2 regions of the Paenibacillus sp. FSL R10-2788 genome follow, and region 2 is predicted to be linked to the other one. Evidence: predicted binding sites of a transcription regulator. Region 2 holds the regulator's gene; the other holds the start of a gene.
What was found. Region 2 encodes LexA, which represses DNA repair genes until DNA is damaged. Its sites were predicted from a motif close to CGAACATATGTTCG; they were not measured.
Positions count from the first base shown of each region.

Region 1: the regulator LexA is predicted to act here: its motif matches at 1,984-1,997, upstream of NSQ50_RS23295 (YolD-like family protein).

Region 1 covers NZ_JBBOQA010000001.1:5,225,629-5,231,968, forward strand. Annotated here, with positions in the region: gene NSQ50_RS23280 (WGxxGxxG family protein) at 128-568, opposite strand; gene NSQ50_RS23285 (M15 family metallopeptidase) at 644-1,330, opposite strand; gene NSQ50_RS23290 (hypothetical protein) at 1,448-1,612, shown strand; gene NSQ50_RS23295 (YolD-like family protein) at 1,609-1,944, opposite strand; gene NSQ50_RS23300 (hypothetical protein) at 2,159-2,719, opposite strand; gene NSQ50_RS23305 (PH domain-containing protein) at 2,837-3,325, shown strand; gene NSQ50_RS23310 (glycosyl hydrolase) at 3,399-4,874, opposite strand; gene NSQ50_RS23315 (cytidine deaminase) at 5,048-5,464, opposite strand; gene NSQ50_RS23320 (NucA/NucB deoxyribonuclease domain-containing protein) at 5,571-6,002, shown strand; gene NSQ50_RS23325 (hypothetical protein) at 6,084-6,233, opposite strand.
Region 2 covers NZ_JBBOQA010000001.1:3,836,685-3,849,828, reverse strand. Annotated here, with positions in the region: gene NSQ50_RS17080 (AAA family ATPase) at 1-600, shown strand, start outside; gene hflX (GTPase HflX) at 855-2,144, shown strand; gene NSQ50_RS17070 (methionine gamma-lyase family protein) at 2,278-3,552, shown strand; gene NSQ50_RS17065 (MerR family transcriptional regulator) at 3,615-4,025, shown strand; gene glnA (type I glutamate--ammonia ligase) at 4,059-5,387, shown strand; gene NSQ50_RS17055 (hypothetical protein) at 6,299-6,988, shown strand; gene NSQ50_RS17050 (DUF5316 domain-containing protein) at 7,411-7,614, shown strand; gene NSQ50_RS17045 (cupin domain-containing protein) at 7,650-8,141, shown strand; gene NSQ50_RS17040 (MBL fold metallo-hydrolase) at 8,142-8,924, shown strand; gene NSQ50_RS17035 (hypothetical protein) at 8,974-9,552, opposite strand; gene NSQ50_RS17030 (hypothetical protein) at 9,772-10,152, opposite strand; gene NSQ50_RS17025 (L,D-transpeptidase) at 10,305-10,643, opposite strand; gene lexA (transcriptional repressor LexA) at 10,821-11,447, opposite strand; gene NSQ50_RS17015 (LysM peptidoglycan-binding domain-containing protein) at 11,699-12,112, shown strand; gene NSQ50_RS17010 (DUF896 domain-containing protein) at 12,222-12,431, shown strand; gene NSQ50_RS17005 (hypothetical protein) at 12,481-13,002, shown strand; gene NSQ50_RS17000 (HAD family hydrolase) at 13,037-13,144, shown strand, end outside.

The DNA.
Region 1 (6,340 bases), 1.4 Mb from region 2:
CATATAACGCGACAAGAAATATAATATCATGAATATCGATAACGCGCAATCCTTTTTCGAAAAAAAATTATTCACAATAAAAATAACCCGTTCAGCCAGAACCGACACGGGTTATTATAGACGCGGATTATCTACGCTCGTCACTTCTGCTTCTCATTCCGGCAAGACCCAAAAGTCCAAGCAGACCGAGCCAGCCCCAGTTAGATCCTTTGTTAGTTGCAGCATTCGTTGTTGTACTAGTTGCACGGTATTTGCCGGTCTGTGTGGTGTTGGTTGCCGGGTTGACAGTGCTGTTGGTTCTGTAGTTGTTAGGTCTGTAATTATCATCGATGCGGATCTTATCTTTCATAATGCTCTCATGCTGATTCATTGTTCCCGTGGTGCCGTTCATTAAATTGCCTTCCGTATTCATCATCCGAGTGTGTTCCGCAGTCCCATCCATCCCGGTATTCGCGGCTGGGATACCGCCCAATGCTGCTGATCCCACGGCATTTGATGCATAGCTAGCTCCCATTAGACTCATTGATAATACAGTACCGCATGCAAGGCTTGTTATCAGCTTGTTCACAGTGTTATGCCTCCCTTTAAGGTTAGTTATCACTGATAATTTCCCCTTGGACGGCACTGTCTATGCATGGTGGTTTTACTCTTTTACTACATTAACTGTCTTAGTCACAGCATCATAAGTAACCTTTGCTCCAAGCGCCTCAGCCAGCGCACGTATGGGCACATAGGTTATTCCGGTATCAAGAACGCCATCGGTAAGCTTGCGGCCGTTTAGGTTAATGGTCACTGTAACGTCTTTGTTCACCTGATCATCCCCTCCGGTAATCTTTTTTAAAGCCTCTTTGGCTTGGTCCGTCGTTGGACGTTTACCTGCCCGAAGTTGATCTATAGTTAAACCGAAAGTCATTTGCAGATGTGAATAATCTTTAAAAGAGGTCCAGTCCCCGCCCCATTCTAAACCAAGCCGCTTAGCCTCCTGTACAACCTCTTGCCAATCCGCTGTCTTATCCTTATCACCATCACGATTGATATCCCAAGAAAGGCTAGTGCCATTCGGCAGCAAAAGCGCAAAATCAAACGCAAGACCATAATTATGATAGCTGGTACCGCCTTTAGCGTTGGTAACTATCGGTCCTGGTTTGCTTCTCCCCTGCGCATACAAAGCATTTTGCTCAGCAATGGTCCGTAGACCCTGAGTAATAACGATAGGGACTCCTCTCGCATGGCTTTGCTGAATCAAAACATTCGCACCTGCCGCCAAGACAGGATGAAGCCCGACCAGACGCGCCGCGGATTTTTCCCTCAATTGCTCCAAAGTCAGCATAGAATCACCCCTTTGGTATATTCAATGATGCCGCTGCCCTATTTGCCTGTACCCCTGTCCCCTTTAGGATGATTTCCACAAAAAAGGACAAAATATTTAACGAAAGGTGGGAGACATATGGATATTCATAGCGATAGCTATAAAGTTGCAGCCCTTAGTGAACAGGAAGAAGCACTGGAAATTATTCGGAATGCTGAAGCTTCCATTGCACATCTGACCGGTAATCCTACCGTTACCTTAATCGCTTATGAGAAAAGCGAAGGCAACGGTTCTCAGCATTAAACGATGTAGACCTCGACAATATCATCCACATCGATCCACTTCCATTCCTCCGCCCACTGCAGCTTAAACTCACGCGAGTGGGTGTGAATGGAAGTCACAAAACCACTTAACATCGTATTTTCAAAAGGGTCAAAAAGAACAACTGTCACTCGTATATGACTCCGCAACGACAAAGCCAGTGTACATTCAATCTCCTCCAGCTTCTGCTCATCCAGAATAGGCTTGATGCGGCGCAGCGTTTCCCGTTCATCTCTTATAATTCGTATCTTATGCTCCGGCAGCATCATGCGGCTGCTTTCCCACAGCCCGTTTTTCTCCAGCTTTTTGCCCATGGTAACCCCTCCTTAATTATATATCTATTCCTCTCAACACGAACGTATGTTTGTATTATATCCGCATCTTCGCATATTAATCAATAATTAGGAAAAAGATACCTTTTTAAGGGTCACTCTTTATTCAAAAGATGTATATTAATGTATATCTATTCAAGCTAAAATTCGCAGCAAAAAGACGCTGACAGATAAACTGCGCAGCGCCTGATTTGATTTATTCTTGAACAACGTCCCCAGACTCTGAGGTAGCCTGACCTTCGGAGTCTATAAGTCCTGTTGCTTCTCTTGCCTCGTTAAGCTTGGAAATACCGAATAACATCGCTACATCAGCGTTCTGATTCAATTCATTAAATTGCTCAGCCGTAACGTTTGCGGAATCAGCACCTTGAGAGGCCTCTTCTTTTAAAGAATAAGCACTTTCAAAGGCAACTTTAGACTCTTCGAGCAACTTCCGAATGTCTTCAGGCAAGCTGGAGGAAATTTTTACTTTCTCGGCTTGATTCGATAAATCAGTTGCGGTACTCTGGAATTGCTTAATTTTCTTCTCCAACTGCTTGTCCGTGAGTTCTCCTGCTGAATAACCAGCAATGGCTTCGTTGAACTCCGCTAAAGAAGTTTTTCCTGACTCTTCAAGTTTAGACATTTCATTGTAGAAGTTTTGCACGGTCTCCTGCACTTCTTCCTCCGTGGCAGGTGCCGATGAAGTTGAATTATTGCTGCAGGCGCTAAGGATGACAGTCATCATCAGCATTCCTATTAGTAAAGCTTTTTTCATTATTTATCCCTCCACTTAACAGGATAATGTCGGTTTGTGTAAAGCGCAAATGAAATATATGTAAAATGACTGTTATGTTATAATTATTTTAATTGTGATCAGAAAAGGAGGGTATTTATGCCTTATTGCACCACCTGCGGAGCGGAATACAAGCAGGGCGCTAAATTTTGTGGAGAATGTGGAACCAGCCTTAACGGTACCGCTCCAGTGACCGCCCATCGACCAGCAGAAGATAATCATGTCAATCAAGAAGTTGTGCTCTGGAAAGGCAAACCTGCCGGCATCTCAGATCGACTTAAAGGAATTATAGCTCTTAACACAACTTCATATACCATTACAAGTCAGCGCATTATGTTAAAGACCGGACTTATCGGTAAAAATGTTGAAGAAATCGAATTGCTGCGCGTACGCGATTTATCCGTGAAACAGTCAATAATGGACCGGATGCTTGGCATCGGGTCATTAACTGTATTTTCTGATGATGCCTCAGCGCCTCAGCTTCTTTTTCGAAAAATCCATGATGCCCAAACCGTCAAAGATGTTCTGCGCAAAGCCGTTCGTGACGAAAAGATCGCCAACAACATTAGCTACCGCGAACAAATTTAAGACGCTCATACGTAAAAAGGCCCCGGAAAACCGGGGCTTTTTGCTTGCGCTTGTACACTTGAAGTACTCTTTTTTAAGGAAGATAAAATGCCCCCGCTGGGATAACCCCCTTGATCTGGCTAGGACTCTCCCACTGCAAAACAACCCGGGCGTCGCCCGCATTCTCATAATACTCCACCTTTATTTCATACGGCTTACCTGCTATCAGACTTATGCTTCCTTTTCGTTCCTGGCCGCTCTGATTCACCCAACTATCAATGACTAGCCCGCCATCAATCCATACCCGTATCCCATCATCAGAGTAGGAATAAATGGTATAAATCTCGCTAAAAGCAGCCGTCAGCTTCCCACTCCACCGCACAGAAAACGCATCTACACGAATGGCAGGATCAGGCGAACCTTGTCTCCATGAAAAGTTAATATTGGCATCCCTACGCAAAAGTGCAGGTGTGCCGCTAAGCGTCATGTTATTGTAGTATTGCCCACAGAGTCCACTCTCCAGCACACTATCCCCGATAGCAGCGAAAGCGGCGGCCTCAGCAGCATACTCCTCTCGTGTGAATACCATTTTGTCGTTCATAAAAGCTTTTATCACAGCATCGGTATTCTTCTCATAGAGGAGTTTCCCCCAGGTCAGCTGATAAGACCATTTGGGCTGCGTTTTGGACAACAGTTCAGCAGACGGAAGCTCTCCATTCTCACCAATCGCAATCAGCTTGCCACGACCCAGATCCCATAAATTATCATAATGGCTAATCTTGAAATCCGCGTCATAAATGTCGAGCGCCAGCACATCTACCTTATCACTGCCCGGATAGTATTCTGCCGGCTCATCACACCACTGATTTTTTGCATTTGGACTCCAAACCCACAATAAATTATGCAGCTTATGATAATTGGTAAAACGATCGAACATAAGGTTCCACAATGCAACGTAATTGCTCTTTTGCCCCCACCAAAACCATCCACCATTCATTTCATGATACGGCCGCCAAAGTACAGGAATCCCTGCGTCATTAAGCTTTTTCAGCGACAGGGCTATCTTATCCAGATCAGCTAACAGCGCATTATACTGGGTGGTACCTGAGGTTATATATTTATCAAAATCAGCATTGCTTAGGCTCGTATTTACATTCCCCCAAGTTGGCGCTGTCCCCGGTAATGCAGCGTGATAACACATCGTTACGATCCCGCCGGCCCTAGACCAGCGTATCGCACTGTTGACGACCCAATTCCGCTGATTGTCAATTAGAGCCTGGGACTGATTATTGATTGCGCCCAGCTCGTAGCCATGAAGCGCAGCATATTGCCCACTGGTATTTTTAAGCTTCTCCATAAGCTCGTCTGCACTTTCCAAATAATCATGTTGGCCGCTTATCACACCCTTTCCCTGCAAGTAATAGAGGGTATTCAGCAATAGCTGAGCCGAGGACGACAGTCCCGAATCCGCCGGAGCCATTTGTAATCTGCGAAAAGCCATCTGCCACTGCACATCGCCCACGAACCTTGATGCTGAATCAACCATCTGACGAATAATCCGCTGCTCCATCTATTCTCACCATCCTTTTAAATCTTTTTAAGTTATAGTATGGGGACAATAGTGACATGAACTCAGCGAATGGACATGAAGTTGTAAAATAAGTTGGGACGATATAAGGAACTGCTGAATAATTTCACGGCTCAACAAAAAAAGGAGCTCAGCGGCTCCTCATTACTTTTTTCTTATCTCGTGTACCTTAAAGGCAATAGCTCAGTGATTTCATATTTAGCTAATCGGTCATCCTCCGATACAATTATCTTGCAGTCTATTCCGTAATCCGCAATTAACTCTCGGCACATGCCGCAGGGAGAGACTACTTTAATCTCTTTTTCCTCGCTGTCTGGATCAGAATGCCTTACCGCAACAATCGTATCAAATTCCTTATAACCTTCGGATATCGCTTTGCCAATCACCATCGCTTCTGCACAGACTGTAATCCTCCCCATGCTGGCTTCCACATGTACCGCTGTAAAAATCTCTCCTGTTTTAGTACGAAGCGCTGCACCCACATGATGACGCCCCCATTCATAACGTCTGGTAATTATATCTTCGGCAGCCGTAATAAGCGTCTGATCCTCAATGGTAATTATGTACTCCATATCCAGTTACGTCCTCCTTTATTTTACCTAATTATATTAAATCGCACTGAATTATGATATAAGATATACTATTTTAAGTGCCAAAAAAGGAGGAGCAGAATTGAAAGTGAAAAAATGGATCTCCAGTCTCATCATTGTTGCATTACTTGCTTTGGCTAGTTACTGGTTTGAACAAAACGGAGAGCCTACAGACCCCTCGTCTCCATCCAATTCGAGTGTTGTTCAGCTAACCTTCCCATCAGACCGCTATCCTGAGACCGCCAAGCATATTCAGGATGCCATTGCGAAAGGTGAATCCGCCACATGTACGATTAACCGAGAGCAGGCTGAAGAGAACCGCAAAGAGTCCTTAAAAGGGATCCCTACTAAAAAGGGATATGACCGGGATGAATGGCCAATGGCTATGTGTGAGGAAGGCGGCGTTGGTGCCGACATTGAATACATAACGCCAAGCGATAACCGCGGGGCAGGAAGCTGGGTTGGCAATCAGCTGGAGGATTATGCAGACGGAACCCGGGTGGAATTTATGTTTAAATAACGATCTGTCTGACCATCCCCAGGCAACAGAATAGCCCCACCTGGCATTCGCCAGACGGGGCTACACTTCACATCAGCTAACTTAGAATAAGCAAGCTTTAGTGATGATAACCAGCAAGATGAAAAGTACCAGGATTGCTCCTGTAGAAGTCCAAGGACTACACACCGGACCTACTGATGCTGGACTTACTACCGGACCTACGTTACAACCACAACCATGTTCCATACCCATTTTCAATTCCTCCTAATGATTAATGACTACAGCACAAGATATGTAAAAAGGAGATAAGCCGTTTGGGCGAATTGGCAAACAAATGCCAATCACCTAATGAATTGAAG
Region 2 (13,144 bases):
ATCGAAGTAGAGAGAGCGGATTTAGTGGGGGAATACATAGGGCATACAGCTCAAAAGACCAGAGACCTTGTTAAGAAGGCTATGGGTGGCGTATTATTCATTGACGAGGCTTATAGCTTGGCTAGAGGCGGAGATAAAGATTTTGGGAAAGAGGCAATCGACTGTCTTGTAAAGGTTATGGAGGACAGGAATGATGATCTCATCATTATCTTAGCGGGTTATCCAAATGAAATGGAGATGTTCATGGAGGCTAATACCGGACTTCCCTCACGATTTCCAATTCAACTTGATTTTCAGGACTACACAACAGATGAACTGATATTGATTGCACATAAAATGGCAGCTGAAAGAGACTATATAATTACTCCGGAAACAAACGGGAAACTAAAAGAGTTAATCCTTAATGAGAAAATTATTGAAGAAAATTTTAGTAATGCGCGGTATGTACGCAATATCCTCGAGCAGGCAATTCGCCATCAAGCGGTTAGATTAATAAGCAGACATGTCAAAATATCCAAGCAATCTTTGATGGAGATCTTACCGAGAGACCTTGTTCTTCCGGTCGATGATTATCCAAAAGGGGAGAGTATAATCTCTTAAATAAATTGACACCGGCTAAGTTTATACGTGCTTAGTCGGTTTATCTTTTATAAAAGATTGAAGATTATCATAATGAAAATGCTGACAGCATGGGGAGCCGTTCCATTATCAGCCTATATTACCAATGAAACTTATGATAAAATGTTTTGAAGTGCTGTGAATGAACAGTTTCATCTGTATAACATCAGCAAGAAGTGAAAAACTGATTAAATGGTACACAAAGATTCTATTACCGTCATAAGGAGCATGAATAAATGGCAATAACTACGCATGATACAGAAACGGATATTCAAGATCGGGCGATATTGGTCACTCTCGTCACAGATAAAATTAAACGTACCGGTATTGACCCAGAGCTTTCTCTGCAGGAATTAGTACAGTTAGCAGAAACAGCAGGTGTTGAAGTCCTGGATGTGTTGCGTCAGAATAAGGAAACACCGGATTCAAAATGGTTTATCGGGAAAGGTAAGGTAGAAGAGCTCCGCATGGCCGCTGATGGTCTTGGAGCTAATACGGCTATTTTTGATCAGGAATTATCTGGAGCGCAGGTACGGAACCTTGAAGAGTCTTTGGATCTGAAGATTATTGATCGGACGCAGCTCATTTTGGATATTTTTGCTGGGCGGGCCAAAACGAGAGAGGGTATTATTCAAGTAGAGCTGGCACAGCTGTCCTATCTTTTGCCGCGGTTATCCGGTCAAGGCAAAAACTTATCCAGATTAGGCGGGGGGATAGGAACCAGAGGTCCAGGTGAAAGTAAGCTTGAGACCGATCGCCGGCATATTCGCAATCGGATTACGGAGTTGAAACGCCAGTTGGATGAGGTAGTTAAAACCCGTGAATTGCACCGTGAACGCCGTCGTAAGGCAGGGGCAGTGCAGGTTGCTCTAGTCGGCTACACAAATGCTGGTAAATCGACGCTGCTTAAGCAGCTTACGGATGCGGATGTTTATATTGAAAATCAATTGTTTGCTACGCTTGACCCTACTTCACGTGTGCTTCAGCTAACGGGTGGCAAAGAGGTAGTGCTTACGGATACTGTAGGCTTCATTCAGAATCTTCCGCATGATCTTGTGGCATCTTTCCGCGCAACGCTGGAGGAAGTCAATGAGGCCAATCTGGTGTTGCATGTAGTGGATGCCTCATCTCCAATGCGTGAGGAGCAGATGGAGATTGTGCAAACTATTTTGCAGGACTTAGGGGCAGCCAGCAAACCGCAAATAGTGCTTTTTAATAAAATCGATCTATGTGAGCCTGAGCAACTGGAAATGCTGCCAACCGGCACAGGGTTTTTGAAGATCAGTGCGTTTAACCCTGAGGATTTAACCCGGATTATCGAAATTATCTCTGATGAATTGGCCGGAGATACGCTGAATTTTCGAATTCCTGGAGACCGTGGCGATATTTCTTCCCTGCTTTACAGAGTAGGTGAGGTTCTGGAAACCACCTATGACGAGAACGATGTTATCTATAACGTCCGTCTTAATAAAGAGGATTATGATAAATGGGGTTACATGCTTGCTGATTTTGTGGACCAGCCGTAATCTTCTTTGTTCCCCTAAAGTGGAAATGCTTGTAGTATAGGTATAAAATAATAGCTAATGACAAAAAGCGTCAGGCAACTGTCGCTTTCTGTCATTATGATGGCAAGTAAATGTAAGGAGCGAATAAGAACTAATGGCAGTTTTTGCAGAAGATATTTTAGGAGCGGCAGAGTCCGCAGAAGTTGAAATTGAAGGTGCAGTCAAAGCCCTCGATCGAATTGTCGATAAGAATCAATGGAAGGTTATTGAAGCGTTTCAACGTCATCAGGTCAGTGATTATCATTTTGCGGGTTCAACGGGGTATGCTTACAACGACCGTGGACGCGAAGTGCTGGATCTTGTCTATGCTGACGTTTTTGGTGCGGAATCAGCTTTGGTGCGTCCGCATTTTGCTTCAGGAACACATACCATTTCAACAGCCCTCTTTGGTGTGCTGCGACCAGGAGACGAGCTTTTATACATCACAGGTCGTCCGTACGATACCTTACACAAGGTGATTGGCCAAGCAGGAGATGGGACAGGCTCACTCGCAGACTTCGGAATTACATATCGGGAGGTTGCCCTTACCGCAGAGGGTAAGATTGATTGGGAAGAGGTAACTCTCTCTATCAATGAGAAGACTAAAGTAATTGGAATTCAAAGATCGCGTGGTTATGATTGGCGTGCTTCCTTCACAGTAGCCGAAATAGGTGACATGACAGCGAGAGTGAAGTCATTGAAACCGGATGTTATTGTGTTCGTTGATAATTGCTATGGTGAGTTTACTGAAGAGCTTGAGCCTCCACAGGTTGGAGTGGATCTAGTAGCGGGTTCATTAATTAAAAATCCTGGTGGTGGAATTGCTGAGACGGGTGGATACATCTGTGGGCGCAGAGATCTAGTAGAGCTTACAGCGTACCGTCTTACAGCTCCTGGTATCGGCGGCGAAGTAGGTGCAATGTTAGGAACTACCCGCGGGTTATACCAAGGACTGTTCATGGCTCCGCATACAGTTGGACAAGCCCTTAAAGGCAGTATTTTTGCGGCAGCTGTATTTCAGCGCTGCGGGTTTGAGACGAAACCAGCGTGGAATGAACCTCGTACAGATTTGATTCAGGCGGTTTCCTTTGATGGACCGGATCACTTAATTGCCTTCGTGCAGGGAATTCAACGTGCTGCGGCGGTAGACAGCCATGTAGTTCCAGAACCATGGGATATGCCGGGATATGAACATCCTGTCATCATGGCGGCAGGTACGTTTATACAAGGTGGTAGCTTAGAGTTATCGGCAGATGCGCCTATCCGTGCGCCTTATATCGGCTATATGCAAGGGGGATTAACCTACTCCCATGTCAAATATGGCGTTTTGATGGCACTCCAAAGTATGCGTGATCGAAAATTACTGTCAGAAAATCTTACACACCATTGACACGCTGTATTAGGAAATGTACAATGAGATCAGAAAAAGATCATTGGAAGGTTGGATGAGTCATGGGTGATGAAATCCGCAGAAATATGGCATTATTTCCTATTGGAATTGTAATGAAGTTAACTGATTTATCTGCAAGACAAATTCGTTATTATGAACAGCACAGTCTAATCGTACCTGCACGTACATCTGGGAATCAACGTTTGTTCTCTTTTAATGATGTTGAGCGCCTATTAGAAATTAAGGCCTTGATTGAAAAGGGTGTTAACATTGCTGGCATCAAGCAAGTAATGAACCCAGTCTCTAAGGAATCCGAAGAAGCTACTGTGATTACCCCTGACACAGAGGTTAGACGTAGAGAGCTATCAGATTCGCAGCTTCACCGTTTGCTGAAGCAAGAACTAGTTTCCGGTAAAAGACCGGGACAGGTATCGCTTATTCAAGGTGAGTTATCCCGGTTTTTTAATAAATAATAATATACAGAGTTTTGAAAGGGAGAGGATCACGTGAGCTTTTCTAAAGAGGATATTTTACGCATTGCCAAGGAAGAGAATGTTCGTTTCATTCGTCTGCAATTTACAGATCTGTTAGGTACTATCAAGAATGTAGAGATTCCGGTTAGCCAATTGGAAAAAGCACTCGACAACAAAATGATGTTTGATGGTTCCTCCATTGAAGGTTATGTACGGATTGAAGAATCCGATATGTATCTCTTCCCAGATCTTGATACTTGGGTAATCTTCCCTTGGGTGACTGATAGCCGTGTTGCACGTCTGATTTGTGACGTGTATATGCCTGATGGTACTCCATTTGCTGGAGACCCACGTGGTATCCTGAAGCGTTGTCTGAAGGAAGCCGAAGAAATGGGCTTTACAGCGATGAATGTTGGACCTGAACCTGAATTCTTCTTGTTCAAAACAGACGAAAGAGGTAACCCAACTACAGAATTGAACGACCAAGGTGGTTATTTCGACTTAGCTCCTACGGACTTAGGAGAAAACTGCCGTCGTGAAATCGTATTGACCCTTGAAGAAATGGGCTTTGAAATCGAAGCATCCCACCATGAAGTGGCTTCCGGCCAGCATGAAATTGATTTCAAATATGCTGACGCGATCACTTCTGCTGACCAAATTCAAACCTTTAAGCTCGTTGTGAAGACGGTTGCCCGTCAACACGGCTTGCATGCAACTTTTATGCCTAAACCTTTGTTTGGTATTAACGGATCGGGTATGCACGCTCACCAATCCTTGTTTAATGGCAAAGAAAACATGTTCTACGATGAAAGTGACAAGCTAGGTCTGAGCAAAACTGCACGTTACTATATGGCTGGTATTTTGAAGCACGCTCGTGCTTTTGCAGCGATTACTAACCCAACAGTGAACTCTTACAAACGCCTTGTTCCTGGTTATGAAGCACCTTGTTACGTAGCTTGGTCTGCAAGTAACCGTAGCCCGATGATTCGTATCCCGGCTTCGAGAGGGCTTAGCACACGTGTTGAAGTTCGTAATCCGGACCCGGCAGCTAACCCATACCTCGCACTTGCTGTTATGTTGAAAGCAGGGCTAGACGGAATTAAGCGTAAGCTTGATCTTCCAGCCCCAATTGACCGTAACATCTATGTGATGTCTGAGGAAGAGCGTATTGAAGAAGGCATCCCGAGCTTGCCATCCGATTTGAAAGAAGCGCTAAGCGAAATGATCCGCAGCCATGTAATTACCGAAGCTCTCGGCGAACATGCGCTGGCTCACTTCTACGAGCTGAAAGAAATCGAATGGGATATCTATCGTACTCAGGTTCACGAGTGGGAAAGAAACCAATACATGACTTTGTACTAGAACCTTTAAACCCTTGACACCTTTGGTGTTGAGGGTTTTTTTGTTTGGGCAAAATAGTGGTTTTGTAACCATCAATGATATGTCTACGAAAAATGCCCGCGAAATGCCCACAAATAGCTGAGGTTAAGGTTATTCGAGGATGTTTTACAGGTGAATATCAAAATTGGCATATTGTTGATTAACAATTTTAACGTGTAAGAAGCTGTTCATTTATCATAAATAATGGGATATGATGGGATATAGAAGAATTAAATGCAGAGACGGAGGAGTGAATTTGGATATAGTTTGGTCAAACTTAATATTAACTTTGATAATTTTCGGGATATTAGTGGTTTTGATTTTTAAAGGTATAAGTTTATTAGTAAGAAGTTATAAATCAAAAAAATAACTCTTCAGACGAGTGTACATAGTCATGACAGACATTGCTTATATTCTCGCATCGCTCTGACTTTTAAAGGATTTATCAAAGAGTGTTGACACAAATCTGAGTTACAGATCATTAAGGATGGCGATTTACAGAACCCCCCCGTGGTTGGCTGTGAGTCGCTATTTTATTATTTTTGTATATTCTAAAAGTGTTAAAGTAAAAGTGATTGTAAATTTTTTTCACTTTAATTGATTTATCGTCTACCTTGCTCTTGCTCAGTCCAATTAACCTTATGAAACCGAGAAGAACTAAGATCTCATGGGTCACTTTATGGAATCTGGTGGCATTAATTAAGATAGTAGGTGCCCGAATCGTCCGGGAACAATTTGAATTTCGAGCACAACTCCATAGCTGTCAATAAGAGTGAGTCGATTGAATGAAATTTTTCAATCCGTAGCAATAAAAATGAAGAAAAGATTTTGAAGAATAAGAGGACACGTTAGTCATGTGGGTAATAACTATTATAGTAATAAGGAGGTGCGTAATGAAAAAAATATTATTAACTACAGCTACTAGTATTCTTCTGTCTGCCTCAATTCTCGGTGCATGTAGTAACAATAAAACAACAAACGAGGCAGAGCCTACAGCGTCAAGTGCAGCGCCTACGCCAGTTGTCGAAGCTACAACCACTCCCGAACCTTCTGCTACTCCTTCTATGGAGGCGCAGGAGTCCGCCAGTCCGGAGGCCACAGATCCTCTAGCATCCGATCGACCAAAGACCAAAGCATTTGGTGAACAGGAGGGAGGGGTCTCAGGGCAAGAAGGTACACTTGGGCAAGGTGATGGATATTCCCTGTATGTTTTTCAGGGTTTCACACTAGACTCACAGTCTGGTCGTTTATCATTAACTGAGGATCCAACCTATTATGCCGAAATTGAACACTTGCCTGCCGGTTACGATCTCACAGCTTTGAAGCAACAGGGACAAACCGAGCTTTCTGCAATTGGTAAAGCAAACGACCATAGCGGGGAACTAATTGAACATCCTCTAGGTTTTGCAGAATTATATCTGCAGGCTACCAGTGATAAGGGGATAGAAGATTATATGGTCTGGAAAAATCAGGCGGGGGAAGCTTTTCTTTTTCGGATACACAATCCTAAGGGTGATTCGTCGAATAACTTTGCACCTTGGGTGATGGTTTCACTGGCAACACTTGAACTTGAAAGGAATTAAGTGTAAACAGAACCGAAGGGGTTGTATGGAGTAGAAGAAGTGTGCCATAACCATAATCAAAAAATGGTTGTTGGCACACTTCTTCTTTTTGGTACCTTACTTCATTTGAACGCCAATTTCCATTTGCTGAGGTTGCAAATTTCGCGTATGAGCCCGGTGTAGGACCCAGCAGACCTTATATGAAGCTTTATCCCACATTTTGGATACTAAAGGACCCCATAGTCGCTATTGGCATTAAAAACACTCAATATGAGCCTCATTCTTAGGAATAACGTCACTGGAGTCCGAAACCATGCTCCAAAGGCTGAAAATAAGCAAATAGCGTCATCTGGGTCCGAAAGTCATGGCGCGTAGCAGAGGAATTTAATGTTAAAATATCTTATATATAGATAACTAATTCTTACCTGCGAAGGAGTAAGTTCATGCAAATTTTTATTTACATAGGCTTGGGATTTTTTATAATTTCAGGTATATGTGTTGGAGCCTTCACGACAGGTACACAACAAAGAGGTAACTTTTATTCGGAATCTAAACAAGACCGTAAAACTAAAAACAAAGTAGCGAATGGGTCCGCTTTAGGTGGTCTTATTTCATTAGCTATAGCTGGGATTCTTTATTTGTTGTAATTGAACGCAAAATTTAAGGAGGAGGAGTGTTGCAGATGGTGAAGATTTTTAATGAAAATACGGTCTCATTTACTCAAAAACAGTCCCCGATCCCAGAGTTTGCTTGGCATACGAGTGAAAGATTAGCTGAAATGGTGGGCTCCAAGCATTTAGTTTTTGATATCAGATCTTTAGATCCTGATAAATATTCTTATCCTTATCATTTTCATAGAAATGCTGAAGAGATATTTGTGATTTTAGCGGGAAAAGCGATGTTAAGAACGCCTGAGGGTATTACGGAGGTTACGGAAGGAAATGTAATATTTTTCGAAATGGGACCGGAAGGGGCGCACCAGCTTTATAATCATACGGATGCACCATGCAGGTATCTGGATCTCCGAACGAATCAGGGAATAGATGTTTGCGAATATCCAGACTCAGGCAAAATCAACATTTTGCCTTATCAAGAAATCTATCAAGCGGATGAACAGGCGGATTATTATAAGGGTGAAGAGCATGTAAGGGAAAAATGGAATGGGGGAGCGTAATTGATTAAAGATCGTTGGTTTACAGTAACGGAAATTGATCCGACCACCTATGCAATCAGTGAATATGGACATTGGGAAAAGGTGCATTCTTTTTTACTCTTGGGGCAAAAACAAGCCGCGTTAATTGATACGGGATTAGGTATTGATAATATAAAAAGAATAACGGATCAGTTAACGGATTTACCTATCGCTGTCATAACTACACATGTGCATGCAGATCATATTGGCAGTCACGGACAATTCGAGACAATCTATGTTCATAAAGAGGATGAGGATTGGCTGATTAACGGAATAAAAGGCTTGTCCCTTGCCCAGATTCGAAAGGATATGAGTCGAGACATCACCCTTCCTGTTCCTGAAACCTTTGATCCTAACACCTACATACCTTTTCAAGGGAAACCAACGGCTCTTTTACAAGAGGGGGATGTGCTCGACATAGGTGGGCGCGAAATAGAAATTTACCACACACCAGGTCATTCGCCAGGTCATATCAGCCTATTTGATCATGCCAACGGATATCTGTTTACAGGTGATTTATTATATGACGTTACGCCAATCTATGCTTTTTACCCTTCGACTAGTCCGGTTGATTTAGTGGCATCCTTAGAGAAGATTACAGAAATTCCAGGGGTTACCCAAGTATATGGCTCTCATAATACGCTGGGTTTAGATCCATCTATTTTACAAGAGGTCAAAAAGGCAGTTCGCGAGTTACGTGAGCAAAAGGTAGTGGCACATGGTACGGGTATTCACCAGTTTGATGGGTTTAGTGTGCAATTTTAGGTTCTTTCTATTTCGAAATCAAATGAGAGGTATGGCGATAACAACTTAATTATTCAGATACGATTGACCTGAAGAGTGCATGCAATTGTTGTACTTGGGAGTAAGCTTCCTTGTACTGGTTGTCGGATTGTCGAATAGGCAATAAACCCGGCAAGAAGGAAATACAATACACAGGCGTTTCTTTGCTGTTCATATATATTTTAAGCGTGAGTTCTTCTATCACATTAGCTTCTTCATCAGGTTCCTTAAGGACGTTAATATCTGCACTAGTTGCAGTTGTTTTGCTGTTTTGTTGTCTTTTGGAGACTTTTGAAAGGGTAAGTGCGTTAACCACAATCTCGGATCCCATTACATTATCGAAAGAGTATAGCTTTGCTACTGCTTTTTTGTTGTTCTTCGGATTTCTGGTGCCTATTGCTAATTTTTTATTAGGTTCGTTAAGTGCGATCAAGTGAGATTGATTGGGGGGAATGAATGTTTTGGTGAAAATGATGTTAAAGGATGCAGCCGCATTAACTAGCATAGAAATATCAGATGAAGTGGATAGCGTTTTCAATTTTATAATGGCGGCACTTAGAATTAAAACAACTCCTAAAATAGCAAATAAGTACACTAAGATAATCAGCATATAATCACCTCCCAGTTATCTCATTAGACTCAAATTGTTGCTTATTGAAAGATATGCCTGAATGATCCCCACTAGTATCTTTTAAAAGGGAAATTCGTGGAATTATAGGATCGGCTTCGGAATTAGCCCAAAAAAAGCACCCGGAGAAACCTGCCGATTCTGCAAATGGCGCAAAATTGGGGGTTGCTGCAAGGGTGCTTTTTAAGGTAAGTATGTAACCTATAGAAAATTGAAGGCAGTGATATGATCGGTATAAACAATCAGCTGTTTGTATTCGATCGGAGTCCCATAACTAGCATAAGGTCTTACAGTAACGTCATTGAGGACAACAAAGTTATAGCTGAAATTTTTATCAGGGTGTTCTGCTCCCAAATAAGATATGTATTCGTCTACTATTACATCATCCATCAAAGATTTTAAATCAAATACATCCTCTTTGTTGGAGACGGCTGGAGAGACGATTCCCTGAATGCTGCCAAAAGAGGTGAGCAAATTCACTTTTTTTCCACTAGCTTGTTCATCATTTAAAAGTAAACCGGACAGCTTACCCAGTGCATCGACTTTAAAATCGACGAGGGTTCTAATTTTTGAGTTATTCAAAACTAAACACATCCTTTTCAATTTGCAATCCTGTTAACAATATTCGACATATAATCACCAAACTCCTAGTATGCTAATGAAAAAATACTTACTTATGTAATGACCCCCATTCTGTATATGGTGATTTGGGGGCTGTGACGTCCTCAGCGAATTCAATTCCTTATCGTTACTCGTGTTCCTATAGGGACGATAGCTGCGAGTGTTAACACATCCTCGTTGTACATCCGGATACAGCCGTGGGATACCTCTTTCCCAATGGAGGAAGGATCATTCGTTCCATGAATCCCGTAGTGTGGTTTAGACAGTCCCATCCAAAAGGCACCAAAGGGACCGCCTGGATTGGGTTGTTTGTTAATAATCGTGAATTCTCCCACTGGGGATTGGGTTAACATCTTACCAATACCGACAGGGAAACCTCTAATCACAATATCATTGTCCAGAAGATATAACATTCGTTGGGTCAGATCTACAATAATTCGGTAATTTGGCATTATGCACAACACTCCTTTCTAATTAGGATATGAGCAGAACGCCTAAACGGTTATTCATAGAAAATGCCCATTTTAGCGAACGAGAACAAATGTTCGTTAGTGGTTGAGAAAGCAAAATACACAGAAAAAAGGCTGTTCCGCATTTGCGGAACAGCCTTTTATGGTAGGAGTGCATACTTAGTGGATATCTCGAAACAATCCGATGACTCTTCCGAGAATAGTTACGCGATTAAGGCGAAGAGGCTCATAAGCTGGATTCTCCGGCTGAAGCCGTATATGATCACGTTCCTTGTAAAAGGTCTTAACGGTTGCTTCATCTTCTTCAGTCATGGCTACAACGATATCTCCGTTGTCCGCTGTTTGTTGTTGGCGAACAATTACATAATCACCATTCATAATGCCAGCATCCACCATACTATCACCCATAACTGACAGCATAAATACTTTGTTGTCACCTACATAGTGAGTAGGAAGTGGGAAGTAGTCCTCGATATTCTCTGTAGCAGTGATAGGTACCCCGGCGGTAACTTTACCTACGACAGGAATCCGTGAGATGGTCTGGGCGAATTGGTGAACATTCTCTGAATCCTCTTGGCCTAGTAATTCTATTGCACGTGGCTTCGTTGGATCTCGACGAATAAGTCCCTTCTTCTCAAGCCGGTCCAAATGACCGTGAACTGTGGAGCTGGAAGCAAGGCCAACAGCTTCTCCAATTTCCCGGACGGAAGGTGGATAACCCTTGCTGCGGACTTCGCTTCGTATAAATTCCAGGATCGCCAGCTGGCGACTTGAAATCTTTGACATTGGAATCAACCCCATATAGTAATGTTTGGGAAAATTATAACATAGAACTACCGTTCGCACAAACATAAGTTCTAACTATTATAAATATTAATCTGCTAGAGTTAAAAAATGGTAGACAAATGATAATAAAATGAACCACTTGAGTCTCTCGAAAAAAAGAGAACAATTGTTCTGAAATAGTATTGAACAAAACACATGTTCGTGTTATTATGAATTCGAAAGTAAGAACAAGTGTTTGGAGGATGATAATTATGCTAAAATACAGTACATACCGCAGCATCTACGATAAGGCCCCAGTGGTTGAATCTTTAGGACATAATGACGTTGCCCGTAATTCCGCTAAGGTGAAAGAGATAACGGAACGTTTGCTAGGAGGGATGATTTCGTTGTTCCGTCAGGACTTCTTTATTAAGTTAATATTGATTATCGTGCTAGTATTTTCTGGCCTAACAGTAGTGGGAAATGTATTTGCAGGATCGACGACTATAATGAAGGAAGAGAAGCGGATTGTGGTTGAACGTGGAGATACACTATGGAGTATTGCCCTTAAGAATAAACCGGCTGATATGAAGACAGTTGTTTATATAGAAGGAATTAAACGTTCAAGTGGGATTAAGAGTAGTCAAATTAACGCTGGAGACATACTTACTTTACCTATTTATTAATTTTCTGAGAACATAATAGAATGACCAGTAGAGCTTGCAGGGAGTAGACCTTGACAAGCTCTTTTTCTCATGGCAGAGTTAGAATTAATTTATAGGGGGAGGGAAAGTATTGAATATTGATGAGTTGGTCGCGCGAATTAACGAATTGGCACGCAAACAGAAGAGCGTAGGCCTTAATCAAGAGGAAGTGGCGGAACGCGCCAAGCTTCGTGAAATTTACCTGGGGAATATCCGCAATAACTTCCGAGCACAATTAAATACTATTGAAGTAGTAGATAACGATGAGCATGAACAAGGTAACAAGGGGCTTAAACATTAGCTCGCTGTTCCTTTTCATAGATATTTCAGGATGACTAGGGGGAACGCACATGGCCCGTTCTTGGGAAAGAATGGTTCAACGCAACACACAGCAAATCAACAAGCAAAGAAAGAAACAAGGCAAGGATACGATTTATGCCTCTAAATCTCCTACCCAGAATGCCGAAGTCTTTAAAGGTCGCAACATTGCATTTCCGGTAGTGTTAGTGATACTTGGCACTATGTTTTGGGTAGTTGGTTCTATTGATCAGGCCAAAGGAAATGGCATGCTGGCTAATTGGTTGGGAGTAGTACTGTACTATTTGCTGGCAGCGCTATTGTTCTTCCGTCGTCCGTACTTGAAGGTGGAAAAAGCAAGACTGTCTACTATTAAATTCAATCGCGAACGCGGGCTTCCAGCTGCAGATATTGAGAAAATCACCCTTTCGCGTGGAGCTGTAGTCATTAAGCACAAAGGGAAACGTACGAAATGGATTTTCACAAGACTTATGAATCGCTATGATACTAATGCGATGAGTACACGATTAGAAGCATTTGCTAAAGCTCACAACATTGAAGTAGTTCACGAATAGAACTAGACCAGTTAAAGGGAGAGGGAGACCTGTAATGCCAATTTCTGCTGTACTATTTGACCTTGATGATACATTGCTGTGGGATGATCGGAGCGTCGAAGAAGCATTTCGTTCTGCTTGTGAAGCCGCCGGGGATACGATT